Regions from separate parts of the Nocardiopsis alba genome, predicted to be linked through region 3. Evidence: riboswitches for the same ligand, from Rfam matches in the RefSeq annotation. Region 3 holds a riboswitch; each other region holds the start of a gene.

The links. Region 3 has a riboswitch for thiamine pyrophosphate ahead of thiO (glycine oxidase ThiO). Riboswitches for the same ligand answer to the same signal wherever they lie in the genome.
Region 1: another riboswitch for thiamine pyrophosphate. It lies ahead of TR33_RS09430 (ECF transporter S component); the one in region 3 lies ahead of thiO (glycine oxidase ThiO).
Region 2: another riboswitch for thiamine pyrophosphate. It lies ahead of TR33_RS19115 (3-oxoacyl-ACP reductase); the one in region 3 lies ahead of thiO (glycine oxidase ThiO).

What each region holds. Positions count from the first base shown of each region.
Region 1 covers NZ_BAZE01000004.1:132,033-142,336, forward strand. The annotation lists gene TR33_RS09400 (electron transfer flavoprotein subunit alpha/FixB family protein) at 1-586, opposite strand, end outside; gene TR33_RS09405 (electron transfer flavoprotein subunit beta/FixA family protein) at 619-1,398, opposite strand; gene TR33_RS09410 (protein kinase domain-containing protein) at 1,823-4,123, opposite strand; gene TR33_RS09415 (enoyl-CoA hydratase/isomerase family protein) at 4,541-5,341, opposite strand; gene TR33_RS09420 (energy-coupling factor transporter transmembrane component T family protein) at 5,387-6,151, opposite strand; gene TR33_RS09425 (ABC transporter ATP-binding protein) at 6,187-7,713, opposite strand; gene TR33_RS09430 (ECF transporter S component) at 7,717-8,358, opposite strand; TPP riboswitch at 8,436-8,543, opposite strand; gene TR33_RS09435 (transglycosylase domain-containing protein) at 8,663-10,304, opposite strand, start outside.
Region 2 covers NZ_BAZE01000011.1:22,577-32,880, forward strand. The annotation lists gene TR33_RS19095 (phosphoribosyltransferase) at 1-89, shown strand, start outside; gene TR33_RS19100 (AAA family ATPase) at 174-2,951, opposite strand; gene TR33_RS19105 (esterase/lipase family protein) at 3,071-3,739, shown strand; gene TR33_RS19110 (MFS transporter) at 3,809-5,176, opposite strand; TPP riboswitch at 5,466-5,572, shown strand; gene TR33_RS19115 (3-oxoacyl-ACP reductase) at 5,629-6,417, shown strand; gene TR33_RS19120 (LLM class flavin-dependent oxidoreductase) at 6,417-7,736, shown strand; gene TR33_RS19125 (ATP-binding cassette domain-containing protein) at 7,807-10,140, opposite strand; gene TR33_RS19130 (FAD-dependent monooxygenase) at 10,259-10,304, shown strand, end outside.
Region 3 covers NZ_BAZE01000007.1:219,544-229,847, forward strand. The annotation lists gene aroF (3-deoxy-7-phosphoheptulonate synthase) at 1-160, shown strand, start outside; gene thiI (tRNA uracil 4-sulfurtransferase ThiI) at 238-1,527, opposite strand; gene TR33_RS15115 (6-phosphofructokinase) at 1,744-2,769, opposite strand; gene TR33_RS15120 (response regulator) at 2,947-3,612, opposite strand; gene pknB (Stk1 family PASTA domain-containing Ser/Thr kinase) at 3,749-5,713, opposite strand; gene TR33_RS15130 (thiazole synthase) at 6,016-6,804, opposite strand; gene thiS (sulfur carrier protein ThiS) at 6,808-7,020, opposite strand; gene thiO (glycine oxidase ThiO) at 7,011-8,279, opposite strand; TPP riboswitch at 8,248-8,358, opposite strand; gene TR33_RS15145 (Rv2175c family DNA-binding protein) at 8,477-8,836, shown strand; gene thiE (thiamine phosphate synthase) at 8,913-9,584, shown strand; gene TR33_RS15155 (zinc-binding dehydrogenase) at 9,594-10,304, opposite strand, start outside.

The DNA of each region.
Region 1 (10,304 bases), on a different contig from region 3:
CCTCGGTCAGCTCGGGACGCTCGCCCTTGGCCTGGACGACGCGCTCGACGACCTTGGCGGTCTTGGCGGCGTCGGAGATGTCGACCGAGACGGCCTCCTCGGCGGCGGCGCCGGCGGCGGCCTCCGGGGTGACGGAGTTCGGACGGACCGCGATGACCGGCACACCGGTCTTGACGCGGGCGTGGGTGACGGTGGCGCCACCGAAGATGCTGTGCTCGGTGACCAGCTCGGCGTTGACGTCGACGACGTCGGTGAGCACACCGGAGCCCAGCTTCACGGCGGTACGACCGGCGATCTCCTTGTTCTCGGCGGTGGCCGAGACCAGGATCGCGGCGGCGCCCTTGTCCTGGGCGAGCTTGGCGAGCAGCTCGGCCTTCGGAGCGACGACGTAGTCGTTCACCTCGGCGGGAGCCACGTAGACCTTCTCGGCGCCGAACTCGGCCAGGGTGGCCTTGCCCGACTCCACACCGTCGCCGATCCAGACCGCGACGGGCTCGCCGACGCGGCGAGCGGCGGTCAGCAGCTCGGTGGTGACCTTCTTGACCTGTCCGTCGACGTGGTCGACGAGGACGAGGACCTCAGCCATAATCCTTGAACCTTCCTGAGTCTCTCGTCTACCTACACGAACTTCTTGTCGGCGAGGAAGTCGGCGGCCTTGACGCCGCCGTCGCCCTCGTCCTTGACGATCGTGCCCGCGGCGCGCGGCGGCGCGGCGGCGAAGTCGACGGTCTCGGTGGTGGCGTTGGCCAGGCCGACCTTGCCGGTGTCGATGCCCGCGTCGGCCGCGGACTTCTTGTCGACCGGCTTCTTCTTCGCCTGCATGATCAGCTTGAAGGACGGGTAACGGGGCTCGTTGATCTTCTCCACGACGGAGACGACCGCGGGCAGTCGAGCCTCGACCACGTCGTAGCCGTAGTCGGTCTGACGCTGGATCTTGATGGCGTCGCCGTCGATGTCGACCTTGCCGGCCAGCGTGAGCTGGGGCAGGCCGAGGTACTCGGCGAGCGCGGCACCGATGACACCGGTGCGGGCGTCGGTGGACTCCGAACCGAGCACGACCAGGTCGAACTCGATGGTGCCCAGGGCCTGCGCGAGGGCGTAGGCGCTCTGGATGGCGTCGGAGCCGTGCAGCGCGTCGTCGTTGACGAAGACGGCCTTGTCGGCGCCCATGGACAGGGCCTTGCGGATCGAGTCCGTGGCCTGGTCCGGCCCCATCGTCAGGATGGTGACCTCGCCGCCGTGCTTCTCCTTGAGGAGGAGCGCCTCTTCGATGGCGTATTCGTCGAGCTCGTTGATGACACCGTCGGACGCCGCGCGGTCCAACGTCTTGTCATCGGCGTTGAGCTTCCGTTCGGTCGCCGTGTCCGGGACCTGCTTGACCAAAACGACAATATTCATGGCCGGTGGCCGACCTCCCTGCACTCCCATGTCCGCCGTCTGGCGGGCGGGCGCTGGCGCGCCCCGTGACTGCCAACAATGCCGAATGCCGATCGGTCATCCGACGGCGGGTCCCGCTGTTCACGTTCACAGCCGGTCCCGCTCATGTGCTCATACACCATATGTTACTGGCTAGTAGCTTGCAGGCCAACCCGTGGCCCGGGTTCGACTCGGAAAACCCGGAATCCCTCCCCGCGGCCCTCACTCGGAACACGTCGGAACGACGCCCGCCGGTGACGATGACGCCCGGGGAACGGTGACCGCTCCCCACTCTATTGACCGCTCCCCCGTCCGGGGGCGAGGGGGACGCCCCGCTCCCCTCCCCGAACACGGGAACGCCCCTCCTCCTGTGGGAGAAGGGGCGTTCGAAGCGAGAGGGTCGCCTCTATCCGAACCAGTCGGCCGGGCCGGTGAGCGGCCCCATGGTCCAGATCGGGGCCGAACCCAGGCCGATCGACAGGATCAGCATGGTGAGCAGGACGATGGCGACGACCACACCGATGTACAGGTACAGGTTGTGGAAACGCACCCGTTCCACCAGCCAGACCGCCTGGTGACGGGCCTCGCGCCCGCTCGGCATGATGTAGCTGAGCAGGATCATCACGAAGACCGCGAAGGCGCCCGTGTAGTTGGCCCCGTCGTTGCCGGTCTCCAACATCGTGGAGTAGACCAGCCCGACCAGGATGCCCGCCACCAGATAGATCAGCCCGAAGCCGACGGTGCGCAGTGTCATACGACCGAACGCCCAGGGGAAGCTGAGCGCCACCACCATGCCGTCGGAGTTGCGGCGACCACGCGTCTGGAGACGTCGCGCGTGCTCGGCCTTGACCACGTCCAACGCGCTCAGGCCGGAGATGAGGACGACGCCCAGGAAGATGCCGAACCAGGGGAACCACAGGGCCGTCCCGGCCAGCGAGAGCATGATCGGGATGAGGACCAGCGGATGCATCCGCCAGGTCTCGTCGTAGTACTCGTCCTCGTCCTCGTCGTATTCGTCGCCCTCGCGGTCACCGCGGAAGTAGTCGCCGACGCGGTCGCCGCCCCCACGGCGGAAACGGCCCAGCAGGCCGCCCCGCTCCCGGTACTCCTCCTCGTCGAACTCCTGGGTCGTCTCACGCCGCCCCTCGGCCCCCACGGGCGTCAGGATGTCCTGGAAGGCCTTCGGGTCCAGCGGCGAGTTGAAGAACCGGGTCTGAGGGGCACCGTCGGGGTCCTCGTCCTGGACCCGGGCGTGCCGGGAGATCTCGTCCTGGCCCATCATCATGGTGCCCTGGGGGTCCTCCCGAGGGGCCAGGGCGGACGGGTCGATCCGCTGCGTGCCCTGGACGTCGTCCCGGACCGGATCGATCCGCTGGGTGCCCTGGGTGTCGTACCCCTGAGCGCCCGTGCCCGGGACGATCCGTTCGGTCCCGGCCCCGGACAGGTCGTCGGTGGCCTCGTCGTCCCACCCGGACGAGTGGGCGTGATGCGTCCGGTCGTCTCCGGAGGAACGGGCGCCGCTCAGGTCGTCGGTGGCCTCCGGGTCCTCGCTCCATCCGTTGGAACGGGCCGCGCCGAGGTCGTCGGTGGCCTCGAGGTCGCTCTCCCGGCCCCCGGGGCGCTCGTTGGAGGGCGTGGACCACGCGCTGTCGGTCGTTCCGGGGGCGCTCCTGGTGTGCGCGCTCCCCCAGCCCTCTCCGGCGCCCCCGCCCAGCAGGTGCCCGGCGGCCGCGCCGCCCATGGCGCCGCCGAGGATCGCTCCTCCCACGCCGCCGTGTCCGGAGCCGTGGCCCCCGGTGTCGGGCACGCCCGGAGCGGGACTGTGCACGGTGTGGCCGCCGGTCTGGTCCGGCAGCCCGCGCTGCGGTTCGCTCCACGGCAGGTCGAGGTTGAGGCGGCCGGTCTCGGTCACGAGTTCGGCCGCGGTGGGCCGGGCGCTCATGTCCCGGGAGACCGCGCGGTTGACGAGGGGGCGCAGCGCCTCGTGCATCCCGTCCATGTCGATCTCGCCGTTGAGGATCCGGAAGAAGATCACCTCGAACGAACCGGCGCCGTAGGGCGGACGGCCGGTGGAGGCGAAGGCCACGGTGCCGCCCCAGGCGTGCACGTCGGTGGCCGGACCCAGGTCCGTCCCCTCGATGACCTCGGGCGACAGGTAGCTGGGGGTGCCGACGAACGTGCCGGTCTGGGTCAGCTTGGCCCCGTCGACGGCGTGGGCGATACCGAAGTCGATGACGATCGGTTCGCCGTTGGAGATGATCACGTTGCCGGGCTTGAGGTCACGGTGGATGACGTCCACCGCGTGGATGTCCTTGATGGCCCTGGCCATACCGGTGACGAAACGGGTCAGAGCGCGCCCGCGGAGGGGGCCGTGGTCGGTGACCGTGGCGTCCAGCGTGGGCCCGGGGATGTACTCGGTGACCACCCACGGCAGTTCCGCCTGGGTGTCCGCGTCGATGACCTCGGCCACGTTGGGGCTCTGTACACGACGCATCGTCTCGACCTCGCGGGCGAGCCGGGCGCGTGCGATGTGGTCTCCGGCGACCTCGGGCTTGAGGACCTTCACCGCCACGAACCGGTCGGTGTGGGGATCCTCGGCCTGGTACACCACTCCCATGCCGCCGGCGCCGATGCGACGGCGGATCACGTAGTGACCGATGCGCTCCGGCAGCTCCTCACCCGTGGGGAAACCTGCCGACATTGCCATCGAGAACTCATCCCCTCAAAAGACCACATACCGCCACGCCCAGTTTATCGGCCGGGGGGATGGGTCAAGCTTGGCTTGTGCGGCCCCGCCCAGGGGCCCGTGTGGTCCGCGGATCCCACCCGGGATCGGGCGCGGAACGCGCCCCGGGGCTCCGGGCGAACCGTCCGTCCTGTGACGACCACTGACGAGTATGACGGAAAAACCGGGTGAGCGGTTCCCCCGTTCCCTTCCCGTATGGCCGGATCCGGTCTTCCACCCCAGGTCCCACCAGGACACTCAACGCGACAAAAAGTAAAAGCAACGACAAGTCACTACAAAAACCTGGGAAGAGAGCGGGGCGGGCGGCGAGGCGAACGCCCGACACCACCCGCCCCGCCCCACAGCGATACCCGTCCCAGGGGCCGGGAACGCCCGAGGTCAGCGCCCTTCGAAGGTCGCCTTGCCCGGTCCCTGCTCGATAAAGCTGCGCATGCCCGCCTTCTGGTCCTCGGTCGCGAAGAGGCCCGAGAACTGGAGTCGCTCGATCTCCAGGCCGGTGTCCAGGTCGGTCTCCAACCCGCGGTCGATGGCCTCCTTGGCCGCGGCCAGGGCCACCGCGGGGCCGTCCGCGTAACGGGCGACCAGCTCCACGGCGGCCGAGTAGACCTCGTCGTCCTCGACGACCCGGTCGGCCAGGCCGATCTCCAGTGCCTCCTCCGCCTTCACGTGACGCCCGGTGAACACCAGGTCCTTGGCCTTGGCCGGACCGATCAGACGCGGCAGACGCTGGGTCCCGCCCGCACCCGGGATGACGCCCAGCAGGATCTCGGGCTGTCCGAGCCTGGCCTTGGCCCCCACGACCCGGAAGTCGGCGCACAGCGCCAGCTCGCATCCACCGCCCAGCGCGTACCCGCTGATGGCGGCGACCACCGGCTTGGGGATCCGGGCCACCGCGGTCAGAGCGTTCTGTAGGGCGCGCGAGTACTCCAGCATCTTCGCGTGGGTGAGCTCGGCCATCTCCTTGATGTCGGCCCCGGCCACGAAGGCCCGCTCACCGCCGTAGAGCACGACGGCGCGCACGGAGTCGTCCGACGACACCCGCGCGGCCGCCTCGGCGATCTCCTCGGTGACCCGACCGTTCAACGCGTTCAGCGCCTTGGGTCGATCGATCCGGATGACGGCCACCGCGGGGTTGTCCGGGTCGACCTCCACGCGAACGAACTCGCCCACGTTCTCCACCTCTTCACTTCGGCGTCAGTGTCGGTTGCCACCTAACCACTCGGGTCAGGAGAAGAGCAGCACCAGGGTGCCCAAGCGCGCGGAGAGGGCGTACGCGCCGATCAGGAGCGCCCCGGTCCCCACCAGCAGAAGGGTGTCCGCCCTCCTCCAGTGACTGATCCGGGCGTGGGTGCGCGGCCCCGTGCCGAAGGCCCGCGCGTCCATCGCGGTGGCCAACAGCGTCCCGGTCCTGATCGAGCGGACCAGCAAAGCGAAGAGTCGACCGAAGAACAGCCGCACCACGTTGAACGGGTTGTACCCGGCCTCCAGACCGCGCGCCCGGCGGGCCAGGGTGATGGTCCGCCACTGGTCGGCCAGGAGCGGGATCAGGCGCAGCGCGGCGAGGACGCCCATGGCGGGGCGCTCGGGCACCTTGAGCCGTTGCACGAGCCCGTCCGACATCTCCGTGGGGTCGCTGGTGATCGCGGCCAACAGTCCGGGAAGCGCGATGGCCAGCAGGCGCACCGCGGCGCCGACGGCCCCTTCCAGCCCCTGTTCGCCGTACAGGTAGTTGACCGTCCCGCTGCTGAGGCCCATCAGCAGAAAGGGCCCGCCCAGGAGCATCAGGGTCCTACGGTCCACACCGCTGAAGGGGACCGTCAGCAGGACCACGAACAGGACCAGGCCTCCGGTGACGGCGTCCACAGCGGGGATCAGGCCGATGGCGATCGCCAGGGCCGCCAGCAGTTTCGCGGCCGGGTTGAGCCCGGTCATCCAGTAGCGGGCCCCGCCCTCGGCGGGAACGTCGAGGGTGAGGGTGTCCCCTCCCATCGTCTCCGCGGTACGGGTGCCGGATCGGGCGGTGCTCACACGTCCTCCTTCGACGAGACGGTGGCTCGACCGTCGGCGACCCCGATACGGGAGTCCACCAGATGTTCCAGGAGCAGCCGGTCGTGGGTGGCCATGACGATGGCCCGCCCCTCCGACCTCAGGGAGCCCAGCAGCTCCACCAGCTCCGTCCAGGTACGGGTGTCCTGCCCGAAGGTGGGTTCGTCCAGGACGAGGACGTCGGGGGCGTGCGAGGGCCCGGAACTGAGCGCGGTGGCCACCGAGAGCCGCCGTTTCTCTCCTCCGGAGAGCGTGTACGGGTGGACGTCGGCCAGCCGGGTCAGGCGCAGTCTCTCCATGAGTTCGCCCACCCAGGCCTCGATCTCGACCTCGCCCATCCCCGCGCGCGAGGGCGCGAAACGCAGCTCGTCCAGCACGGTGGAGGTGACGAACTGGTCCTCCGCGTGTTGGAAGACCGTTCCCACGTGTCGGGCCAGACGTCGGGCCGGCCACTTCACCAGGGGGCGTCGGTCGGCCTCGGCCAATGGCCCGCGAGGCTCGACGCTCCCCCGGTAGGGACCGGAGAGCCCGGCCAGCAGGGTGAGGAGGGTCGACTTTCCCGCTCCGTTGGGTCCGGTCAGGGCGGTCGCCGTCCCGGCCTCGGGGGCGACGCGCACCCCCTCCAGGACCGTGCGGCGAGGGCCGACGCGGACCCCCACCTGGAAGGGGGTCCGCGCCGTCACGTCCACGGCCTCGATCAACGGTGCCCCTCCCGGGGCCGCCGTGAGCGAGGGGGCGGGTTCGTTCCCGGGGATCCACACGCCCTGGGCGGCCAGGGAACGCCCGTGTTCGGCGAAGATCTCGGCGGGGGCGCCGTCTGCGATCACCCCGCCGCCCGGTTCCACCACCACGACCCGGTCGACCAGGTCCACGACCTCGGCGACCCGGTGTTCGACCAGGACGAGGGTGGCCTCGGTCTCGGCCAGTAGACGGGCGAGCAGGGACCGGACCAGCTCGGCCCCGGCCGGGTCGAGGTTGGCGGTGGGCTCGTCCAGCAGCAGCAGGCGAGGGCGCATGGCCAGCGCTCCGGCGATCACCAGTCGCTGCTTCTCTCCGCCGGACAGGGCACCGGTGGAATGCCGCAGACCGTAGGGGAAGCCCACGTCCGCCAGGGCCCCCTCCACCCGGGGCCGGATCGCCTCTCGTTCGATACCGAGGTTCTCCAGACCGAACGCGACGTCGTCTCCGGCCCGGGCCATCACGAGCTGGGTCTCGGGGTCCTGGGCGACCAGGCCGACCCGACCCCTACCGCGGGCGGCGGGCTCTCCGTCCACACGGAGCAGGCCCTCCTCCTCGCCGCTGATGGCGCTGTCGGGGCCGGTGAGCCCGGCCAGGGAGTGGAGCAGGGTGCTCTTGCCCGCGCCGGAGGCGCCCAGCAGCAGGATCCGCTCCCCGGGTTCGACGACCAGGTCCACGCCGCGCAGGGCGTGGGTGTCGCGGCCCGCGTGCCGCCATCCCCAACCGGAGAGCTCCACACGCGCGCCGCCCACGTTCCTCGCTCCCATGGGTCAGCCCTTGGCCGAGGGGAAGGGGGCCAGGGCGCCGGCGCGCGCCAGGGCGGTGGTGAGGAGCCTGGCTCCCACACCCGCGATGAGGGCGGCGCTGATCACCACGATCACCCCGTAGGTGATCTGGTAGTGGAGCGGCCAGGTGACGTTGTAGGCGATGTTGTCCCGGATGGCCGGGGACAGGCCCGCGAACGCCGCGGCGAGCACGGCCACGCCCATGTTCCAACGCCGGTAGGCGAACGCCAGGAAGACCAGTTCGGGCAGCAGCCCCTGGAGGGTGCCGTCGAGGATGACCGCGAGCCCCCACTGGGTCCCCAGGACCGCGGAGACCGAGGCCGCCGCGATCGAGGTGAGCACGGCGGCGCCGGGCTTGCGGACGATCAGACCACCGAGCACGCCGGAGATCAGCCACATGCCGTAGACGACGGCCTGACCGGGCGGGAAGAACACGAACAGCGGCGTCGTGATCGACCAGACGATGTTCCACAGCCAGAAGACGACACCGACCGCCACACCGATCACGGCGGCGACGACGATGTCGACGGTGCGCCAGCTCTTGAGGCCGGCCCGTACCTCTTGGAGGAATCCGGCACGCGCGACCTCGCGGCCATCGGTCGTGCCGGTCCTGTCTTCGGTACTCATTACCCGAGGGTTCCCTTCGTCGGAGCGACGGAGGGGAATGCGGCCAAGAGCGCCATCACGCGTTCTCACGCGCACGATGGCGGGTTCTCACGACTTCCTTCGCCGGCATGATCCGGATCAGGTGTCTAAGGGTCTGCGGCCCGGTGCCGCACTCTCAGCGCTTCCGCGCTCCCCTGTCGGTTCGGCTCCATTATGCGCCATGAGGCAAATATCGGAGCTCTTGACCCTCCATACCCCTTTCACCACGACATATAGGCCTCTGTCCACCTCGGGACCATGGACCGCGCGCGAGCGGGCCCGGTGGTCAGGTGCCGGCCCCCTCTCCGGTGTCGGAGCCCTCGGTGCCACCGGAACCTTCGGTGCCTTCGGTGCCCCCGGTACCTTCGGTGCCGCCCGTGCCTCCGGTACCGTCCGAGCCCTCGGTACCGCCCGTGCCGCCGGTGCCGTCCGAACCTTCGGCGCCCCCGGTCCCTTCGGAGTCCGCGGAACCCTCGGTGCTCTCCGTGCTCTCCGTGCTCTCCGTACCTTCGGAGTCCGCGGAGCCGGCGGCGTCCTCGGGGCCGTCCGCTCCGCCCTCGTCATCGGAGTCGTCGTCCTTCTCCCGTCCAGGCGGCTCCGCCGTCGGGTCCCCGAAGGAACCGGGAGAACCGGCGAAGCTCTCGGAGGGCAGCCCCTCCGTCGCCCCGCGCATGGACTCCTGCCAGATCGGTCCGGGCAGGGTCCCTCCGTAGACGACGCCGAAGTACTGTCCGCCGATGGTCACCCCGCGCAGCGGGTTCTGCTCACCACCGCGCACGTCGCCGACGACGACCGCGGAGGCCAGGTTCGGGGTGTGCCCGGCGAACCAGGCGTAGGCGGATCCGTCGGTGGTACCGGTCTTGCCCGCCGCGGGCCGCCCGATGTCCAGGCCCTTGGCCGTACCTCCGTCGAAGGTCTGTTGGAGCAGGTGGTTGACCCCGTCGGCGGCCTGTTGCTTCACCACCCGCTCACAGTCGGAGTCGGCGGTGACCCGCTCCTCCGTGCCGTCCTCGGTCAGAGAGCGCACCGGCCGCGGCTCACAACGGATGCCGCGGGCCGCGAAGGTCGCGTAGGAGTTGGCGACGGTCAGCGGGGACACCTCCTGATCCCCGAGGGTGAAGGAGCTCCACACTCCGAGATCCTCACCATCGGCGCGGTGCACGCCGGCCTTCACCGCCATCTCGGAGGTCTCGCACAGACCGACCTTCTCCTGCAACTGGGCGAAGTAGGTGTTCACCGAGCCCTTGGTCGCGCTGATCATGTTGTGTTCGCCGTCGTCGCTCTCGCCGGCGTTGCTCACGCTCCACGACGACATCCGGTCGCCGCCGCAGTCGGTCATCCCACCGACGGACATGCTCTTGGGCGAGTTGAACCTGGTCCCGTACCCCATCCCCTGTTCCAGGGCCGCCGCCAGGGTGAAGGTCTTGAAGGTCGATCCCGCCTGATAGCCGCCGGAGCCGCCCTCGTCCCGATCCACGGCGAGGTTGATCGAGGTGGTTCCGGAGGCGTCGTCGTCGAACCCGTAGCGCAGGTTCTGGACCAGGCCCCGGATCCGACCGGTTCCGGGTTCGACCAGCGCCTGGGCGGCGAACTTGGTGGAGTCCTCATGCGGGACCCGCTTGTCCACGGCGTCCTGGGCCGCGTCCTGGGCCGCGCGATCCATCGTGGTGCGCACGGTGAGACCGCCCTGGGCGATGCGCTGCTCCCGCTCGGCGGCGGTCTTCCCCAGCATCTCCGAGTCGGCCAGCCAGCGCATGACGTAGTCGCAGAAGAACGGGTAGTCGCTCTCCATGCAACTGCCGCCCCTGGGGGTGTGATCGATGCCCAGGTCCTCGGCCTTGTGGGCGGCGGCCTCCTCCGCTTCCAGGTGACCGGTGTCGACCATGCGGTCCAGAACCAGGTCGCGACGTTCCTTCGCCCCCTCGGGG
Region 2 (10,304 bases), on a different contig from region 3:
TGTGGAAGCACACCGACCGCTGGATCAACTTCCCCTGGTCGGTCCTGCCCCCGGTCGTCCACCGCGAGGACCAGGTCCGCGACGCCTGACACGAACGCACCGGAGGGAGCCGGCCCCGGGCGGGGCCGGCTCCCTCCGTATTCGGGCCGTTCAGGACCCGTCGTCGGCACCGGTCAACCGCCGACGAGGCGGGACAGCTCTACGCGGGAACGGATCCCGAGCCTGGTGTAGATGTTGCGCAAGTGGTGATCGACCGTCCGGGTGCTCAGAAAGAGCCGCGCCGCGACCTCCCGGTTGGTGGCGCCGCCCGCCACATGCCGGGCGATCCGCAGCTGTTGCGGGCTGAGCCGTTCCAATCCGCCCGCCTCAGGCGTCGCCGTGCCACCGCGCGCCGCCCGGAGCTCCTGTCCGGCCTGACGCGCCCACGGCCGGGCCCCCAGCCGTTCGAAGGCCTCCATCGCGGTGTACAGATGCTCACGCGCCCGCCCTGGATGGCGTGACCTGCGCAGATGGCCGCCGTACAACAACCGGGTGCGCGCCTCTTCGAAGTCGCAGTAACCGGAGGAGTGCAGTTCCAGCGCCCTCTCGAAGAACCCGGTCGCCTCCTCTCCCTCGCAGAGCAGACCCCGGCAGCGCATCACCTGGGCCCGGGCGGTGTCCTGGCCGGTCGCCTCGGCCCACCCCGCGAAGGTCTCCACCGCGCGACGCACCCGCACCTCGACCCCGCCGCGTACCGACGCCTCCACCAGGTGCGGGGTGATCAACAGCCGCACCGCCGCGTGACCGCGTCCGGGGCCGGAACGGGCCAGGGAGCGCAACCGCATCGCCGCCTCCGCCGTACGGCCGGAACCCAGATCGAGCAGGGCCAGGGCCCAGGAGGCGAGCCCCGCGGGGAGGCCGACGTCGTGTTCCCCGGCCAGCGCCAGCGCGGTCTCCGCGTGCTCCCGACAGTCGTCCTCCTCACCCCGAAGGGCGGCGACGAAGGCGAGCGCGCCCCGGTGATGGCTCGCGCAGTTGTCCTGCCCGGACCCCACCGCGCTCCGCAGCCCTTCGGCCGCGCTCTCCTCGGCCAGGGAGAGGCGTCCGAACCACATCTCCGCGTAGGTCAGGAACTCCAGGGCCTGCGGGACCAGGGCCAGAGCACCGGTCCGGCGCGCGATCGTCACGGCCCGCCCGGCCAGGGACCGGGTGCGCATGTGGTCGCCTCGGAGCAGGCCGGCGATCCCGCCCAGAACGAGCGCCTCGGGGTCCCCGATCCGCTCCGCGACCCTCTCGGCCCGTTCCAGGAGCTCGGCGCCCTCACGGTGCCGGCCCTGGAACATGGCGGCCTTCCCCGTCATGTAGTCGAGGACGAGACGATCCCAGGGCCTCGCGCGGCCACCATCGGGCGCGGCCTCGGAGACGAGGGTCCGGGCGCGTTCGACGGTGGCGAAGAAACGCTCGTGGTCACCGGACAGGCATCCGGCCTCGCCCGCCTGCAACAGGGCCCGCAGGGCCGTACTCGGATCGCTCCTTGCCAGCCGTTCGGCGGCCGGGCCGAGCCGTTGGACGGCGTCGATGGCCACCCCCGAGCGCAGGTCCATCTCGGCCCGGAGCAGGTCGGCGTGGTCCTGGACGGCGTACCCCCGGTCGCTCCGGACGGGCAGTGAGCGCACGCGTTCGAGGAGCCGCCCGGCCCGGGCCGGAGCACCGGACAGCCAGGCGGATCGGGCGGCGTCGACCAGGCGCCTCCCCCGAAGGATCGGATCGAGGCTCAGGCGGGCCGCGTGTTCGTGGAGCAGGGAGGCCGGGGCGTGGCCGTTCCGCTCGACGGCGCGGTGCGCCTCCGCGTGAAGGGAGGCCGCGACCCTCTCGTCCGGGCCGCCCCCGACGAGCGCGCGATGCCAGAGGGCCCGGCCGGTGTCCCGGGCGTCCTCGTGCGCGCGGGCCAGGTCCAGGTGCGCGGAGCGCCGTTCGGCGGGGGAGGCGTGGTGGTAGCCGGCCGAGCGGGCCAGTGGATGGGCGAAGACCGTCCGGTCCCCCGTCTCCACGACCAGTCCGGCGCGACGCGCGGGTTCGAGGACGTCGGGGTCCGTCGACGCGGGGGCGTGCGGGTCGGCGGCGGCCCGCACCAGGGCGAGTCGGGTCTCCTCCGGAAGCCGATGGAGACGCTCGACGAAGGCGTCGGTGAGTTCACCGTGAGAGCGTGGTGGTCGTTCCAGGGCGACCGCCCCGGAACGCTGGTCGGGGGTGCTCCCCTCCAGTAGCTCGAGGGCCGCACGGGGGTTGCCCTCGGCGGCCTCGGCGAGCGCGGAGGCCACCGGTTCGGTCGGCCCGTCCTCGGCACGCCCTCCGTGCCCCGCGGCCGACTCGCGCAGCAGGCGCAGAACGGCCCGTTCCGGCAGAGGGCGCAGACGAAGGGCCGGGACGCCGGCGAGCAGCCCCGGTTCCGGACCTTCGGCACTGAGCAGGACCACCGCTCCGTCGTGGGTCAGTCTGCGGGCGGCGAAGGCCACGACCCTCCGGGAGAGCGGGTCGAGCAGGTGGAAGTCGTCGACGTGGAGCAGGAGCGGACTCTGGGCCGCGACCTCGGTGAGCAGCCCCAGGGCCGCGCCGGCCAGGGGGAGGTCGCCGCCCGGCTCTCCGGTGTCCAGGGCGCGGGTGAGGGTCTCGCGTTGGACGTGCGGCAGACGTGGGAGGTAGGGGAGCGCGGGCCTCAGGAGTTGGTGGAGGCCGGCCAGGGGGATCCGGCTCTCGCCCGGCGCCGCGCGGGCGTGGAGCACGGTGAAGTCGGGTGCCTCGGACACGGCGCGCTCCAGGAGTGCGGTCCTGCCGGAGCCGGGAGGCCCCGTCACGAGCAGGCCGCCGCTCCGTCCCGAACGGGCGGATTCGAGCAGGTGGCGGAGGGAGAGCAGTTCGTGGTCGCGCCCGTACAGGGGCGCTGTACGTGTGAGCGGGTTCACGCTGTTCACCCCCTTAAGTTACTCGTCGGTTAAAAACGAGTAAAGGGACCGGCGATTCGGCCGATGCGCGCGCCATGGTCCGCGGCGCACAATCGGGATCCCCCGCCTCCCCCACCCTCGGAGCTCATATGAGACGCCCGATCTCCCTCCTGCTCGGATTCGTCCTCGCCCTCGGAATGTCCCTCCAGGCCGCCCCCGCCGGCGCCGACTCCCACACCCCCGTCGTCTTCGTCCACGGGTTCATGGGCAAGGGCGGCCAGTGGGACGACATGCGGGCCGCCCTCGTCGACTCCGGCTACCCGGAGGACCGGCTGCACGTCTTCTCCTACGACTGGGCCCGTTCCAACACCACCATCGCGGAACGGCTCTCGGAGCGGATCGACGAGGTGCGCGGCGAGCACGGTGTCGACCGCGTGCACCTGGTGACCCACTCCATGGGCGGCCTGTCCTCGCGCTACTACATCAAGAACCTCGGCGGCACGGAGACCGTCGACCAGTGGATCTCCATCGGCGGCCCCAACAACGGGACCGACATCGCGAACCTGTGCCCATCGCCGATCACCCCTTGCGCCGAGATGAGGCACGGGTCGGACTTCCTCGCCGACCTCAACTCCGGCGACCCCACGCCCGGGCCGGTCGGGTACACGACCCTGCGTTCCCCCTGCGACATCGTCATCTCTCCCACGGAGAGCACCTCCCTGCCCGGGGCCGACAACATCCGGGTCGGGTGCGTGGAGCACATCTCGATGATGTGGAACGGCGAGGTCATCGATCACGTCCGTCGCGTCGTCGGCTGACCCGTCCCCGACATGGGACGGGGCGACGGTCCGTTCCCACGAACCGTCGCCCCGTCCTCGACCGGAGGCCTACCCCGCGGTGGCGGGGTCGGCCTCGTCCGCGTGCAGGTCCCGGCCCTCCTGGACCTTCACCAGTGAGACCGCGGCGAAGGAGATCACGGAGAGCCCGACGATGTACACGCCGATGGTCCACGAGGCGCCGAAGCTGTTCAGCAGCAGCTCGGCGATCATCGCGGCGAAGGCCCCGCCCAGGATCGCCCCGAGGGCGTAGCCGATCGAGACGCCCGAATAACGGACCTCCGCCGGGAACATCTCCGCGTACAAGGCGGACTGGGGTCCGTAGCTCAGGCCGAAGGTCAGCGTGAAGACGAAGACCCCCACGAAGTACAGGAGGACGTCGCCGGTGTCGACCAGGAACCACATCGGCACCGCCCAGGCGGCGAGCAGCACGTAGCCGATCTGGAAGGTCCGCACCCGGCCGATCCGGTCGCAGATCCATCCGCCGTACAGCGTCGAGATCAGCCAGCCGAAGGAGGCCAGGGTCGTCGCCAGCAGGACCGGGCCGCGTTCCATCCCCAGCCCCATGTCCTCGACCGGCCTCGAGGCGTAGGTGGCGAGGAAGGCGATGACGAGGTAGCCCGCGGCGTTGTTGGAGACGAAGATCAGCGCGGAGAGGACGACCTCACGGGTGTTCTCGCGGAACAGGCGGCCCAGCGGGGCGGAGGACTTGGCCCGACGCGCCTGCATGTGCTTGAAGACCGGGGACTCCTCGACCGTCTTGCGGATGAGGTGGCCGACGACGATCAGCACGACGGACAGCAGGAAGGGGATGCGCCAGCCCCACTCGAGGAAGGCGTCGGTACCGATGATCGCGGTGATGACCCAGACCACGAAGGTCGCGAGGATCATGCCGCAGGGGACGCCGATCTGCGGGTAGGCGCCGAAGTAGCCCCTCTTGTGCACCGGAGCGTGTTCCACCGACATCAGGGCGGCCCCGCCCCACTCGCCGCCGGCGGAGAAGCCCTGGATGATGCGCATCAGGATCAGCAGGATCGGGGCGGCCATGCCGATCTGCGCGTAGGTGGGCAGCAGGCCGATGACGAAGGTCGCCACGCCCATCATGACGAGGGTCGCCACCAGGATCCGCTTGCGTCCGAACCGGTCGCCGAGGTGGCCGGCGACGATCGCGCCGAGCGGCCGGAAGAGGAAGGAGATGCCGATGGTGGCGAAGGAGAGCACCTGGGCGACGCCCGGGTTGCTGGCGGACAGGGGTTCCAGGAAGAGCGGTGCGAGTACGAGGCCCGCGGCCTGGGCGTAGATGAAGAAGTCGTACCACTCGATGGTGGTACCGACCATCGTCCCGGCGAGGACCTTGCGCTTCTCTCTTCGGTCGAGAGGGGCACCCGGTTCGGGGGTCGTGGCGTCGGAAGTCGCCATTGCTGCTCCGTAGTTCTCTGCCGGCATGGGCCGGATCCGTCGATGGGCCACGGCAGGCGCCGTCCGCGTATTCGGGGCGTACAAGGGGAAAACGGACGACATGCTCATGAGCCCCAGAACACCATGCCATGTGAGGCACGACACTTTCTACACCGGGGCCTTACTTTCGCAGTTGAGAACACATGTCCTTACCGAACGGTCGGTCGGAAAGTCCGGGTTCCAGCACACTCCGTGACGCCGTACCGCACCCCACCCCACGTCCTCGTAAGGACGGTGGACTACCTTGAGCACCAGTGACACGGGGTGCTTCGGACCGCACAGGGGTTCCGAGCTGAGATCACACCCGTCGAACCTGATCCGGGTAACGCCGGCGAAGGGATGTCCACTCACCCGCCCCCGGCGGTGACTCCTCTGTGCACGGCTCCCTTCTCCGCCAGACAGAAAGGGAACCGATGTCCTCCCCCGAAGCCGCACAGGCGATCCCTCTCGACCGACAGGTCGTCCTCGTCACCGGTGGAGCCCGCGGGCTGGGCTCCCATCTGGCCCGGGCCTTCCTGCGCGAAGGGGCCCGTGTGGTGATCAACCACCGGAGCAGCGCCGATGCCGCCCGCGAACTGGCCGAGACCCACCCCGACACCGCCCTGGCGGTCCGGGCCGATGTGCGTGACCGCGACCAGGTCACCGCGATGGTGGAGGAGGCCGAGAGCCGCTTCGGCGCCCCCGTCACCACCGTCGTCAACAACGCCCTCGTCGACTTCTCCTTCAACGGCGACGCTCGACCGCACGCCGACACCTTGACGTGGCAGGACCTCGACCGGCAGTTCAGCGGGACCGTCCAGGGCGCCTTGAACACCGTGCAGGCGGCCCTCCCCGGAATGCGCCGGGCCGGGGGAGGGCGGATCGTCAACGTGGGCACCAACCTGTTCCAGCACCCGGTCGTGCCCTACCACGACTACACCGCGGCCAAGGCGGCCCTGCTCTCCCTGACCCGCACCCTCGCCCACGACCTGGGCCCCGACGGCATCACCGTCAACATGATCTCGGGTGGTCTGCTGCGCACCACCGACGCCAGCTCGGCCACCCCCGAGGAGGTGTTCGACCTGATCGCCTCCGGCACCCCGCTGCGCCGGGTCACCACCCCGGCCGAGTTCGCCGACACCGCCCTGTTCTTCGCCTCCCCCTGGGCCCGGTCGGTCACCGGACAGAACCTGGTCGTCGACGGCGGGCTGGTGATGGACTGATGCCCGAGATCGAACGTCAGGCGCACATCAACCTGTTCATCTTCGGCTCCGGCCACCACAAGGCGGCCTGGCGTCACCCCGATTCCCCCGCCGAGCGGATCGGGGACATCCGTTACTACGAGGAGCTGGCCCGCACCGCCGAGCGGGGCCTCCTGGACGCGGTCTTCTTCGCCGACGGCCACGCCGCCGGCGAGGTGGCCGAAGGGCCGTGGTGGTTCCTCGAGCCCCTGACCGCACTGGCCGCGATGAGCCGGGCCACGGAACGGATCGGGCTGGTCAGCACCGTCTCCAGCACCTTCTACACCCCCTTCCACGCCGCCCGCATGCTGGCCTCGCTCGACCACATCTCCGGCGGTCGGATCGGGTGGAACGTGGTCACCTCCATGTTCGACACCGAAGCGCGCAACCACGGCTACGAGAGGATGCCGGAGCACGGGGAGCGCTACGCCCGCGCCGAGGAGTTCGTGGACGTGGTGCTGCGGCTGTGGGACTCCTGGGGCGAGGACGCCCTGCGCCATGACCGCGACGGTGTCTTCGCCGATCCCGAGCTGGTCCGCCCCATCGACCACCAGGGGGAGCACTTCCAGGTCGACGGCCCGTTGAACGTACCGCGCCCGCCCCAGGGTCACCCGGTGCTCTTCCAGGCGGGCGCCTCCGAGCAGGGCCGCGCGCTGGCCTCCCGTCGCGCCGAGGCGATCTACTCGGTGGCCTACGACCTCCCCAGCGCCCAGGACTACTACCGGGACGTCAAGGCGAGGATCCGGCGGGCGGGCCGCGACCCCCGTTCGGTGGCGATCATGCCGGGGCTGGTCACCTACGTGGGCTCCACCGAGGCGGAGGCCGAGGCCAAGCGGAACGAACTGGACCTGCTCCTTCCGGTGGAGGAGTCGTTGCGACAGTTGGGCCTGTTCGTGGAGCAGGACTGCTCGGACTGGGAGCTGGACGCGCCCGTCCCCGAACTCCCCCCGTTGGAGGCGTTCACCGGACCCAAGGGTCGCTACGCCACCATCCTGCGGATCATCGAGTCCGAGAGGCCCACGGTGCGCGGGCTGCTCGGACGTCTGGCCGCCGGCGGCGGGCACTGCACCATGACCGGCACCCCCGAGCAGATCGCCGACCGGATCGGCGTATGGCTGCGTGAGGAGGGCGCGGACGGCTTCAACCTCATGCCGCCGTCCCTGCCGGGAGGGATCGAGGACTTCGTGGACCACGTGATCCCCGTCCTCCAGGAGCGGGGGCTGTTCCGCCGCGAGTACACGTCGGAGACCCTGCGCGGGCATCTGGGGTTGGAGCGCCCGGCCGCACCCTCGCATCGGTGACCCTCGCCGGCCGGGTCCACCCACCTCGATCACGGTGAGCGGACCCGGCGGTGCCGTCGCGGTGGTCTGCTCAGAGCAGGTGCCTCAGGTAGCGGCCGGTGCGGCTCTCCGAGGTGGCCGCGATCCGCTCCGGCGTCCCCTCCGCCACGATCCGACCGCCCGCGGAGCCCCCGCCCGGCCCCAGGTCGACGACGTGGTCGGCGCCGGCCACCACCCGCATGTCGTGCTCGGCCGCGACCACCGTGGCCCCGGACTCCACGAGGTCCCGGAGCCGGTCCATCAGCACGTCGGTGTCGTACGGGTGCAGCCCCGTCGTGGGTTCGTCCAATAGATAGACCGTGTCCGCCACCCGACGACGCTGGAGTTCGCCCGCGAGCTTGATCCGCTGGGCCTCCCCGCCCGAGAGCTCGGTCGCGGACTGCCCCAGACGCAGATACCCCAGACCGACCGCGCGCAGGGTCTCCAGGGAGCGCCGCACCGCCGGCACCTCGTCGAAGAACTCCAACGCCTCCTCGACCGACATCGCCAGGACGTCGGCGATGGTGCGCCCCCGGTAGAGGACCCGCAGGGTGTCGGGGTTGTACCTGGAGCCGCCACAGGTGGGGCAGGGGGCGTAGGTGGTGGGCAGGAACAGCAGCTCCACCGAGACGAAACCCTCGCCCTCACAGGTGGGACAGCGTCCACCCGTGACGTTGAAGGAGAAGCGACCCGCTCCGTAGCCGTACTTCTTCGCCTCGTCGGTGGCGGCGAAGAGTCTGCGCACGGTGTCGAACAGACCCGTGTAGGTGGCCAGGTTGGAGCGAGGGGTGCGACCGATGGGCTGCTGGTCGACCCACACCACGCGCCCGCGTTCCGACGCGCGTTCCTCCACCGCCGCCAGCAGGCTGGACTTGCCCGCCCCGGACACCCCGGTGACGGCGGTGAACACCCCCAAGGGGAGATCGAGGTCGACGTCGCGCAGGTTGTTGCGGTCGGCGCCGCGTAATTCCAGCACGCCCCGGGCCTCGTGTCGAGGACGCTCGGGAACGACGTTCTCGAACAGGTAGCGCCGTGTCACCGACTCCGGCTCGTCGCGCAGACCCTCCACCGGGCCGCTGTAGAGGACACGGCCACCGTTCTCCCCGGCCCCGGGGCCGACGTCGACCACCCAGTCCGCCCCGCGCACGATGTCGAGGTTGTGCTCCACCAGGCAGACGGTGTTGCCGCCGTCGCGCAGCCGTCGCAGGATGTCGGAGAGCGCCTCGCGGTCGGCCGGGTGCAGCCCCGCCGAGGGCTCGTCGAGGACGTAGACCACACCGAACAGTCCGGTGCGCAACTGGGTGGCCAGACGAATGCGCTGTAGTTCCCCGTGGGAGAGGGTGGGGGCGGGCTGGGCCACGCTCAGATAGCCCAGTCCCAGCTCCATCAAGATCTCGGCCCGGCCGGTGATGTCCCGGGTCAGGACCCCGGTGGCCCCTTCCTCGTCGTCGTTGTGAGGACGCAGCAGCTCGACCAGGTCGGTCAAGGACAGGCGGGCCAGTTCGGCGACGTTGTATCCCGCGAAGGTGACCCTCAGGGCCTCCCGCCGCAACCGGAGCCCTCCGCACTCGCGACAGGTGCGGTTCTCCATGAACTCGGCGGCCTTGCGTCGCCGGGCCTCGCTCGCCGAGGTGCCGTAGGCCTTGAGCACCAGTCGACGGGCGCTGGTGTACCGCCCCTGGTAGGGGCGGTGGATCCGACCGGCCTCGCGGACCGGATGGACCGTCACCACGGGTTCCTCGTCGGTGAACAGGATCCACTCCCGCTCCCGTTCGGGCAGTTCCCGCCAGGGTCGGTGGATGTCGTATCCGAGGGTGTCGAGGATGTCGCGCAGGTTCTTGCCCTGCCAGGCTCCAGGCCAGGAGGCGATCGCCCCGTCGGCGATGCTCAGGGAGGGGTCCGGGACCAGGGAGGCCTCGGTGACCTCGTGTTCGACGCCCTCGCCGTGGCAGACCGGGCAGGCCCCGACGGCCGTGTTGGGGGAGAAGGCGTCCGAGTCGAGGTGTTCGTCTCCCGGTGGGCGCTCTCCGGATCGGGACAGGAGCATCCGCAACGAGTTGGAGATCATGGTGAGCGTGCCCACCGTGGACCGGCCCGAGGGGCTCGTCCTGGGCTGGGCCAGCGCCACCGCAGGCGGCAGACCGGTGATCGACCCCACCTCCGGGTCCGGGAGTTGGCGCAGGAGCCGCCGGGCGTAGGGCGCCATGGACTCCAGATACCGGTGCTGGGCCTCGGCGTAGAGGGTCCCGAAGGCCAGCGAGGACTTGCCCGATCCGGACACCCCGGTGAAGGCCACCATCGCGTCGCGGGGCAGCGACACGTCCACGTTCCTCAGGTTGTGGATGCGCGCCCCGCGGACACGGATGTGATCGTCGATTTCCGCCATGTCCCCAGGTCTACCCGGTTCGACCGCTCACCTCGACCGACGAGGCGCCGCGCCCCCATCGACCTTTCTTGGTCAGTGACCTACTATCTCTTGTTCAGCAACCAATAAGGGGTGGAACATGGACCAGAGGGTCGTGATCGTCGGGGCGGGTCCGGTGGGCCTGT
Region 3 (10,304 bases):
CGTGGACGTCCACCCCAGCCCTGAGACGGCGCTGTGCGACGGCCCGCAGGCCCTGCTCGAGGAGGACCTGGCCGAGCTGCGCGATCTGGCCTCGACCCTGGCCACCCTGAGCGGCCGTACCCTCACCCCGGCCCCCACGGCCGAGCCGGTCGCCCTGTAGGACCGTCGAACGCACCGGTGCCCCGGAACCCTCCACGTGGGAGGGGCCGGGGCACCGGTGTACGAGGGGAGGGCGGCTCAGGCGGTGACGGTCGTGGCGGCGGCCGTCGGGGTCACCTTCGCGGGGGCCTCCTCGCCCAGGAAGCTGGGCTTGTGCACCTGGGCCGTGGTCACCAGGTGCTCGGCCAGCTCCTCGGCGTCCAGACGCTTCTCGATCTGGCGCAGGTCGCCGATCTTGGCCGCGGTCTCCACCTGACGCGGGGTCAGCATGGTGCAGCAGTCCTCGTCGGGCAGCTCGGAGATGGCCAGGGTCCCGATGGAGCGGGCCTGGTCCATGATCTCGGTCTTGTCCATGCCGATGAGGGGCCGCAGGATCGGCAGGTCCACGGCGTCGTCCAGGGCGGTGATGTTGGTCATCGTCTGGCTGGAGACCTGGCCCAGGGCGTCCCCGGTGATCAGGCACTCGGCGCCGAGGTCGTCGGCGAGGGCCTCGGCGGTCTTGAGCATCAACCGGCGCTGGGCGACGATCTGCAATCGCTCGATGCCCGAGCTCTTCAGCTGCTGCTGTGCCTTGCCGAACGGCACCACGAACAGACGCGAGCCCACCTGGTAGCGGTCGAGCTGACGGACCAGGCTGTAGGCCTTGTAGATGGACTCGGGGCCGGTGAAGGGCATCCCGGAGAAGTGCAGGAAGTCGACCTTCAGGCCGCGCCGGATCATCCGGTGCGCGGCGACGGGGGAGTCGATACCGCCCGACATCAGCACCAGGCCGCGGCCGCTCATACCGGCGGGCAGACCGCCCTGGCCGGGGATGCCGTCGGTGAAGACGAACACCTCGTCCTTGTCGACCTCGACGAAGAGGGTGTTGTCGGGCCGCTTGAGGTTCACCTTGTAGCCGTGGGCCTCGATGATCTTGGATCCGAGGAGGCCGGCCAGCTCGGAGGAGGTCATCTCGAAGCGCTTGTCGCGGCGGCGGGCGCGCACCGCGAAGGTGCCCTCACGGTCGGCCATGGAGCGCACGGACACGTCCACGACGGCGTCCATGTCCTTGGGCACCCGGCGGACCAGGTGCACCCACACCACGCCCATGACGTTGGCCATGCGGTCGGCGATCTCGGCGATCTCCAGGTCCGAGGCCCCGGGCTTGCGCACGATGATCACACCGGCGCCGCGCTGGGAGAGCCGGATGTCGCCCAGGTCGCGGACCGAGGCACGGATGTTGTTGTGCAGACGCCGTTCGAAGAGCTTGCGGTTGGAGCCCTTGAGGACGATCTCGCCGAGCTTCATCAGCACGCAGAGCTCTCCGAGCCCGGCGTCGGCACCGACCTCGGTTACGGGGAGCGGCGCGGACTCCAGCGACGCGGACATGGTGCTACCTCCGGAAAAGATGGTGCCTTGGTACCCGATGAGAGGGAGAGGGGCGCGATGGAGAGACCGGGAGTGTCCACCGCTTCCCTCCAGTATCGAACAATCTCCGGAGCGCTCGGTACATTCCCGTTCGGCGCCGATCGAGAGGACCGACACCCCTCGGACGTCGAACGGCCCCTCCCGACGGGGTCGGGAGGGGCCGTCGCGTGGCGCGGATCAGCCGAAGAAGACCTCGGCCTCCTGGTAACGCTCGGCGGGGACCGTCTTGAGGGTGTCGGTGGCCTCGGCCAGGTCGACGCGGACGATGTCGGTGCCCTGAAGGCCGACCATCCGACCGAAGGCCTTGTCGTGCACGGCCTCGATGGCGTGCACGCCCAGGCGGGTGGCGAGCACCCGGTCGAAGGCGGAGGGGGTGCCGCCGCGCTGGACGTGGCCGAGCACGACCGAGCGGGACTCCTTGCCGGTGCGCCGCTCGATCTCGTCGGCCAGGTTCTGGCCGATGCCGCCCAGACGGACGTGGCCGAAGGAGTCCTTCTCGCCGGTCTGGAGCTCCATCTGGCCCTCCTTGGGGTGGGCTCCCTCGGCGACCACGATGATGGGGGCGTACTGCGTCCGGAAACGGCTCTCGACGTGCGCGACGACCTCGTCGATGTCGAAGGGGCGCTCGGGGATGAGGATGACGTTGGCGCCCGCGGCCATACCCGAGTGCAGGGCGATCCAGCCGGCGTGCCGGCCCATGACCTCGACGACCAGGGCGCGGTGGTGGGACTCCGCCGTGGTGTGCAGGCGGTCGATCGCCTCCACCGCGATGTTGACGGCCGTGTCGAACCCGAACGTGTAGTCCGTGGCGTTGAGGTCGTTGTCGATGGTCTTGGGGACGCCCACCACGTTGACGCCGCGGTCGTGCAGCTGCCGGGCCACACCGAGGGTGTCCTCGCCGCCGATGGCGACCAGGGCGTCCACGCCCAGGCCGGCCATGTTGTCCTTGACCCGCTCGACACCGCCCTCGATCTTCATCAGGTTGGTGCGGGAGGAGCCCAGGATGGTCCCTCCGCGGGGGAGGATGCCGCGTACGGCCGACACGTCCAGCGGCATGGTGTCGCCCTCCAGGGGCCCACGCCAGCCGTCCCGGAAGCCGATGAACTCGTAGCCGTAGTCCTTGATGCCCTTACGGACCACGGCGCGGATGACCGCGTTCAGACCGGGGCAGTCTCCGCCACCGGTCAGCACACCGACTCGCATGCGACATTCTCCTCGACGTTGTGTGTCTTGACGGCGTCGGACGCCAGATGGTCTAGACCATAGTGGGGCAGACGAGACCGAGCCAACCCCCGGGCCGGAAAGGACCTCCGAAATCCCGCCCCCTCCCCGGGGCAGGGGAGACCGAAAGTACCGGTGATATCCGTTCCGTCCCCGAGATCATTCGTCCAACCCCTGGTCGATGGCGTAGCGCACCAGCTCCACCCGGTTGTGCAGGTGGAGTTTGGTCAGGGTGTTCTGCACGTGATTCTGTACGGTCCGGTGGGAGATGGTCAGTCTTCGGGCGATCTGCTTATAGGCCAGCCCCTTGGCCACCAGACGCAGGACCTCGGTCTCCCGGGGAGTGAGTCGGGGGCTCTTCTCGTCTCCGGCGCGGGCGCTCTCGTCCTCGGCCGAGAGCCGGCGGTACTCGCCGAGGACCAGACCGGCCAGTCCGGGGGTGTAGACCGCCTCTCCGGCGTGGACCCGCCGCACCGCGTCCAAGAGCTCCTCCCGGCCGGCCGACTTCACGAGATAGCCGGTGGCGCCGGCCTTGACCGCGGCCAGCACGTCCTCGCTCTCCCCGCTGGCCGAGAGCACCAGGACCCTCGGAGGCTCGGGCAGGGCCAGAAGCGCCGAGGTGAGCCGCACCCCGTCGGTGTCGGGCAGGTGCAGGTCCACCACGGCCAGGGTGGGACGGGCCGCCGGGGCGATCCGTAGGGCCTTGGCGCCGTCGCCCGCGGTGCCCACCACGGTCATGCCCGCCTCGTCCAGGTCCCGGGCCACCGCGTCACGCCACATGGGGTGGTCGTCCACCACCAGTACTCGGATGTCGTCACCGCTCATGTCGCCGAGCGTAGTGCCCGAGAAGCCCGGAACGGCAGGACGGGGCGTGGCCGGTTCACGCCGTTCCTCCCGGAGACGGAGAGACGAGAGGGGCGGGGAGCCCGCGCCCCCCGCCCCTCATCGAAGACCGACCGGATCAGTCGTCGTCGTCATCGTCGTCACCGGGAAGGTTGATCCCCCGCGGGGTCGCGGTGATCGTGATCTCGGTGCCCTTGGGCGCCTTGCCGTTGTGCGACTGGTGCGCCACGATCCGGCCGCCCAGGATGCGCTCCACCTCGACCTCGAAGCCCGCCTCCTCCAAGGTCTTGCGGGCGTCGTTGATCCGCTCGCCGACCACGTTGGGGATGTCCACTCCGGGGGGCCCGGTGGAGACGGTCAGGGTGACGGTGGAGCCGGCGCCCACGTTGATGCCGGTGTCGGGGCTCTGGGTGATCACCCGGCCCTCGTCGATGTTCTCGCTCTCCTCCTCGACGACCTCGACCGACAGACCCAGGTCCTCCAGCTGGGCCTCGGCGTCCTCCAGCTTCTCCCCGGCCAGGCTCGGCACGGGGATGCCCCGGCTGACGGTGAGCGTCACCGTCTCCTCACGGTCGGCGGTGGAGCCGGCCTCGGGCGAGGTGGAGATGACCTCGCCGGGGTCCTTGTCGGTGGCGTCGACCTCTTCCTGGGCGATCTTGTCGGACTCGAACCCGAGGTCCTCCAACTCCTTGACGGCGTCGGCGACGTCGGCGCCGACCAGCTCGGGCATGTCCACCTCCTGCGGCCCCTTGGAGAGGAACACCGTCACCTCGTCGCCCGGGGAGAGCCGGGTACCGATCTCGGGGTCGGTACCGCCCACCTCGCCGGCGGCGGCGTCGTCGCTGTAGACGGTCCGGTCGGAGAGGTTGTAGATCAGACCACTGGACCGGATCTCGGTCCCCGCGGCCTCGGGGGTGGACCCGATCACGTCGGGAACGGACTCGAAGCGGCCGAGCAGGAACCACCAGCCGACCACGCCGACGATCAGGGCCATGACCGCGGCACCGGCGATCAGCAGGGGCTTACGGCCGAAACGGGAACGCTCCCCGTCGTCGGGGTAGCGGTCGTCGTCGCCATAGCCGTCCATGGCGCCCATGTCGACGACCATGGTGGCGTTCTCGGTCCCCGGACCTGCGCCGCCGGCGATCAACTGGGGCGCGGTCATGGTGGCGGCGGAGGGACCGGTCGGGGCGACCGGCGCCATCCGGCCCTGGGCCGGGGCGGGGTTCTCCGGCAGGTCGCGCAGGACCTCCAGCACCTTGGCCAGGTACTGGCCCGCGTTGCTCGGACGGTACCTGGGATCGCGCTCGGTGGCCTTGGTGACCAGGGTGTCCACCTCGGGCGGGAGCCCGGGCAGGAAGTGGGAGGGACGGGGGACGTCCTCGGTGACGTGCTGGTAGGCGATGGCGATGGGGGTCTCGCCGGTGTGCGGCTGTCCACCGGTGAGCAGCTCGTAGAGCATGATGCCGGCCGCGTAGACGTCACTGCGGGCGTCGGCGGTGCCCTTCTCGATCTGCTCGGGGGCCAGGTAGGCGGCGGTGCCCATGAGGGTGCCGGTCCGGGTCAGTCCCTGGTTGGACTGCTCGACGGCGCGGGCCAGACCGAAGTCGGCGACCTTCACCCGGCCGTCCTCGGTGATGAGGACGTTCTCGGGCTTGACGTCGCGGTGCACCATGCCCGCCTGATGGGCGGCGCCCAGCGCGGCCAGGACCGGGGCCATGAAGTTCAGGGCCTGCCGGGGGGCCAGCCTGCCCTGCTCCTTGAGGAGGTCGCGCAGGGTCCGGCCCGGGACGTACTCCATGGCCAGGAACACGTGTCCCTGATCCTCGCCCTGATCGAAGACCTGCACCACGTTGGGGTGGGAGAGCTTGGCGACCGAGTGCGCCTCGTTGATGAAGCGCTGGACGAAGGAGGGGTCCTGGGCCAGAGAGGGATGCATGACCTTCAAGGCCAGTCTGCGGTCCAGTCTCAGGTCGTGGGCGACGTACACCGTCGCCATGCCGCCACCGGCGATCCTTGACTCGACGAAGTAGCGACGGTCCAGTGTCGCGCCTACAAGCGGGTCGGAATTCGTCATGTCCACGGCGGAGTTGTGTCCTTGCTGCGGGGAGCGCGGGAGATCGCGGCCGGTGGCGCGTACCCGACACCAGGTATCGAACCGACACGATAGCGGAATCCGGCGTCGGTTCTGCCCCGCGGTTCACGGTCGCGGCGTCCCCGGTCCGTGTCGCACAAGGTCGTTCCGTGTGCGGTCGAGGGAGTTCGCGCCTGGGCGGTTCTGATGGGAGCGGCGCCCTCCAAAGGGCCGCCGTACCCCACCACGGTAGGGGACGAGCGCAAACCGTCCGTCGGGCCGACGATCCACGCCGGCCCGACGCACGGGTGTCAGACCACGTCGGGGCTGGAGGCCAGCGCGTGACGGCGGACCGGGATACGGCCGGCCAGACGCGCGCCCCGCCCGGCCCGGACGGCGTCGCGCATCGCGGTCGCCATACGGACGGGGTCCTGCGCGCGGGTCACGGCAGTGGCCAACAACACCGCGTCGCATCCCAGTTCCATCGCCAGGGCCGCGTCGCTGGCGGTACCGATGCCCGCGTCGACGATCACCGGGACCCGGGCCTGCTCGACGATCAGTTCGAGGTTGTGCGGGTTGCGGATGCCCAGGCCCGAACCGATCGGCGCGGCCAACGGCATGACGGCGGCGCACCCCACCTGCTCCAGTCGACGGGCCAGGATCGGGTCGTCGTTGGTGTAGGGCAGGACGGTGAACCCCTCGTCCACGAGGGTCTCGGCGGCGTCCAGCAGCTCCACCGGGTCGGGCAGCAGGGTGTGCTCGTCGGCCACCACCTCCAGCTTGACCCAGTCGGTCTCCAGGGCCTCACGGCCCAACCGGGCGGTGCGCACGGCCTCGACGGCGGTGAAGCAGCCGGCGGTGTTGGGCAGCGGCCGGATCGCGTTGCGCTCCAGGACGTCCCACACCGAACCGCGGGTACCGGGGGTGACCCTGCGCATGGCCACGGTGGTGAGCTCGGTCCCCGAGGCGAGCAGGGCCTCCTCCAGGACCTCCAGGGAGGGGGCGCCGCCGGTGCCGGTGATGAGCCGGGAACCGAAGGAGACCCCGTCGATGACGAGGGGATCGTCGATCGTGGTGGGGGCGTCGAGGGTGTCGGTCATGGTTCAGCCTCCCTGCACGGCGGTCAGGACGTCCACACGGTCTCCGGGGGACAGGGCGGTCTCGGCCCAGGCGGTACGGCGCACGACCTCGTCGTTGACGGCGACCGCGATCCCGCCGGGGATCCGCCCCTCCCCGGCCGAGGTCAGGTCGCGCACGACCGTCTCGACCGTGGCGGCCTCGCTCTGGCGGCTCTCGCCGTTGATGATCAGTTCCACTGTTCCTCCCACGTCGTCGGCTTCTCCCGCGTGTCACCGCCGGGCACGGCTCGGTCGGCGGCGAACCGGCGCGCGTACTCGGGCAGCGTGCCGGTGGTGAGCGCCTCGGCCATGACCTCTCCGGTCACGGGGGCCAGGAGCACCCCGTGGCGGAAGTGGCCGGAGGCCAGGTGCAGTCCCGGGACCCTCGTGGGGCCCAGGAGGGGTTCGTTGTCGGGGGATCCGGGGCGCAGGCCCACGCAGGTCTCGGTGATCTCCAGTTCGCCCACCCCGGGGACCAGCTCTCGGGCGTCCCGCAGTACCTGCCAGAGTCCCCCCGCGGTCAGGGCGGTGTCGTGGCCCAGTTCCTCCTGGGTGGCGCCCACGATCACCTCGCCGTCGGCGCGTGGCACCAGGTAGACGGGGAATCCGCGGACCAGGCCGCGCACGGTGCGCTCCACGATGGGCGGTTCTCCGGCGCGCACGCGGGCGCGCAGCAACTGTCCCTTGACCGGGCGCAGCGGCGGCACCACCGGCGCGGGCAGCGTGATCCGGTCGCCCCAGCAGCCCGCGGCCAGGACGACCTGGTGCGCCGGAAGGACGGGACCGTCGATCGGACGTACCCCGAGGCGGGCCCCGTCGGGGCCCGGGGAGGAGACCTCCGCCACGGTCCCGGAGACCTCGCGCACCCCCGCGCGCCTCCCGGCCTCGGCCAGGGCCCGGAGGAGGAGCCGGGGGTCGAGGGAGTGGTCCTCGGGGGCCAGGACACCGCCGCGCACGGAAGGCGCCAGCATGGGCTCCAACCTGCGGCACTCACGGCCGCCCAGCCGTTCGGTGGCGATCCCCAGCCGTTCCTGGAGGGCGTGCAGATCGTGCAGGACGGCCAGGTCGTCCCGATCGAAGGCGACCAGCAGGGTGCCGGTGCGGCGATGACCCACCGATCGGCCGCTCGCGGCCTCCGCCTCGGCGACGAAGTCGTCGTACATCCGCGCGGAGCGCAGGCCCAGGGCCATCAGCTCCTCCTCGCCGAACACCGCCTCGGTGGCGGGGGTCAGCATGCCCGCGGCGACGGTCGAGGCGGCACGCGCGTGGGACGGTTCGTCCACCGGATCGGGCTCGACCAGCGTGACGTCCAGGCCCTGTTGGGCGGCCCGCCACGCGGTGACGCGGCCGATGACGCCACCGCCCACCACGACCACGGTATTGGTAGGACGAATCCTCGTGTCGGGGGTTTCCTCGAAAGTACGCACGGTGCGCTCCTCCACTCCCTTCGCCGGCATGATCCGGATCAGGTTCGTGCGGTCGGAGACGGGCAGTCTCCCTCTCAGCCGGGTCCACCCGGCTCCCGCGGGACGTGTCTGTTCGGTACCCCATCCTAGGACAGGCCCTTCGAAGGGGGCGCGTCGGGACCTCTGCCAGGTCACCCGGCACGGCCGGGACGGTCCGCGTGGCCGGCCGTGTGTGGCAGATTGGGAGGGTGACACAAAGCGACCGTGAAATCGACGAACTGGTCGGCGACTGGCTGACCCTGCGAGAGGCCGCCCGGCCGCTGGGCGTGAGCCCGAACCGGATCAAGACGCTCATCCGCGAGAAGCGGCTGATGGGTCTGGTCCGGGGCGGAGAACTCTCCATCCCCGCCGCCTTCCTGGACGGGGAGGACCTGGTCAAGGGGCTGCCCGGCACCATCGTGCTGCTCACCGACGCCGGGTTCTCCACGGAGGAGGCCCTGCGCTGGCTGTTCACCCCGGACGACACCCTGCCCGGAACCCCGATCCAGGCCATGCGCGAGAACCGGGGCACCGAGGTGCGGCGCCGCGCCCAGAGCCTGGCCTTCTGAGGCGGGTCCGGGGCCCGGGGCGCTCCGCACGGGGGTGCCCTCGGGTCCCCGATCTCCGGGCCCTAAGGTGGACGGTGTGAGGACCAGCCACGGAACCAGCCTGCGCGAGCGCCTGGACGCATCGCTTCTGTACCTGTGCACCGACGCCCGGACCGGGCGCGGCGATCTCGCGGAGTTCACCGACGCCGCCCTGGCCGGAGGTGTGGACATCGTCCAACTCCGGGACAAGGGTCTGGAGGCCCGTGAGGAGCTCGCGGCCCTGGAGATCATGCGCGAGGCCTGCGAGCGGCACGGGGCCCTGCTCGCGGTCAACGACCGGGCCGACATCGCCCGCTCGGTGCGCGCCGACGTCCTGCACCTGGGGCAGCGGGACCTTCCCGTCCCCATGGCCAGGGACATCATCGGCGCCGACCCGATCATCGGCCGTTCCAACAACGACGCCGACGCCGCCGCGGCCTCCGCGGCCGAGGCGGGCAGCGACTACTTCTGTGTCGGGCCGACCTGGGCCACCCCGACCAAGCCGGGTCGTCCCGCGGCCGGGCTCTCCCTGGTCGAGCGGGCCGCCGAGCTGGCCGGCGACCGCCCCTGGTTCGCCATCGGCGGCATCGACCTCGACAACGTCGACCGCGTACTGGACGCCGGTGCCCGTCGGGTGGTCGTGGTGCGCGCGATCACCGAGGCGGAGGACCCCCGAGCGGCCGCCGCCGCGTTGCGGGCCCGGTTGACCGCGCGCTCCGACCGTTCCTGACCGTTCGGGTCAGGGGACGAGGAGCACCTTCCCGACGACCCGACGCTCCTGGAGCGCCCGGTGCGCCTCGGCGGCCCGCTCCAAGGGCAGGGTCATCCCCACGTGCGGTCGGATCCGGCCCTCCCTGGCCTCCTCCAAGGCGAGTCTGGCCAGGTCGTTCCGGCCCAGGTTCTCCTCCCGTTGGATGTCGAACAGGCCCACGGTCTCGATCCGACGTCGGGACGCCTCGGCCTCGTCGATCTCGACGATCTCCCCGTCGGTGGTGCCGTAGCTGACGAAACGTCCCCCGTCGGCCACGAGGGAGAAGGCCGACGCCCCCAGCGCCCCTCCGGCCCCGTCGACGACCACGTCCACCCCGGCCCCGCCGGTGATCTCGCGGACCCGGTCGTGCCAGTCGGGGGCCGAGTAGTCCACGGTCTCGACCGCTCCCAGGGCTCGGGCCAGTTCCCGCTTCTCCGGGCTGGACGCGGCGCCGATCACCCGGGCCCCCGCCAGCCGGGCGAGCTGCACGACCAGGCTCGCGGCGCCGCCCGCGGCGGCCAGTACCAGCACCCGGGTGTCGGGGAGGAAACGGGCGGAGCGCTCCAGGAGCATCGCCGTGGCTCCGTCGACCAGCAGGGCCAGGGCATCGTGGGGGGAGAGCCCGTCGGGCACCCGTACCAGGCCGTCCTCACGGACCACGACCCGCTCCGCGTATCCGCCCTCCTCCGTCTCGGAGAG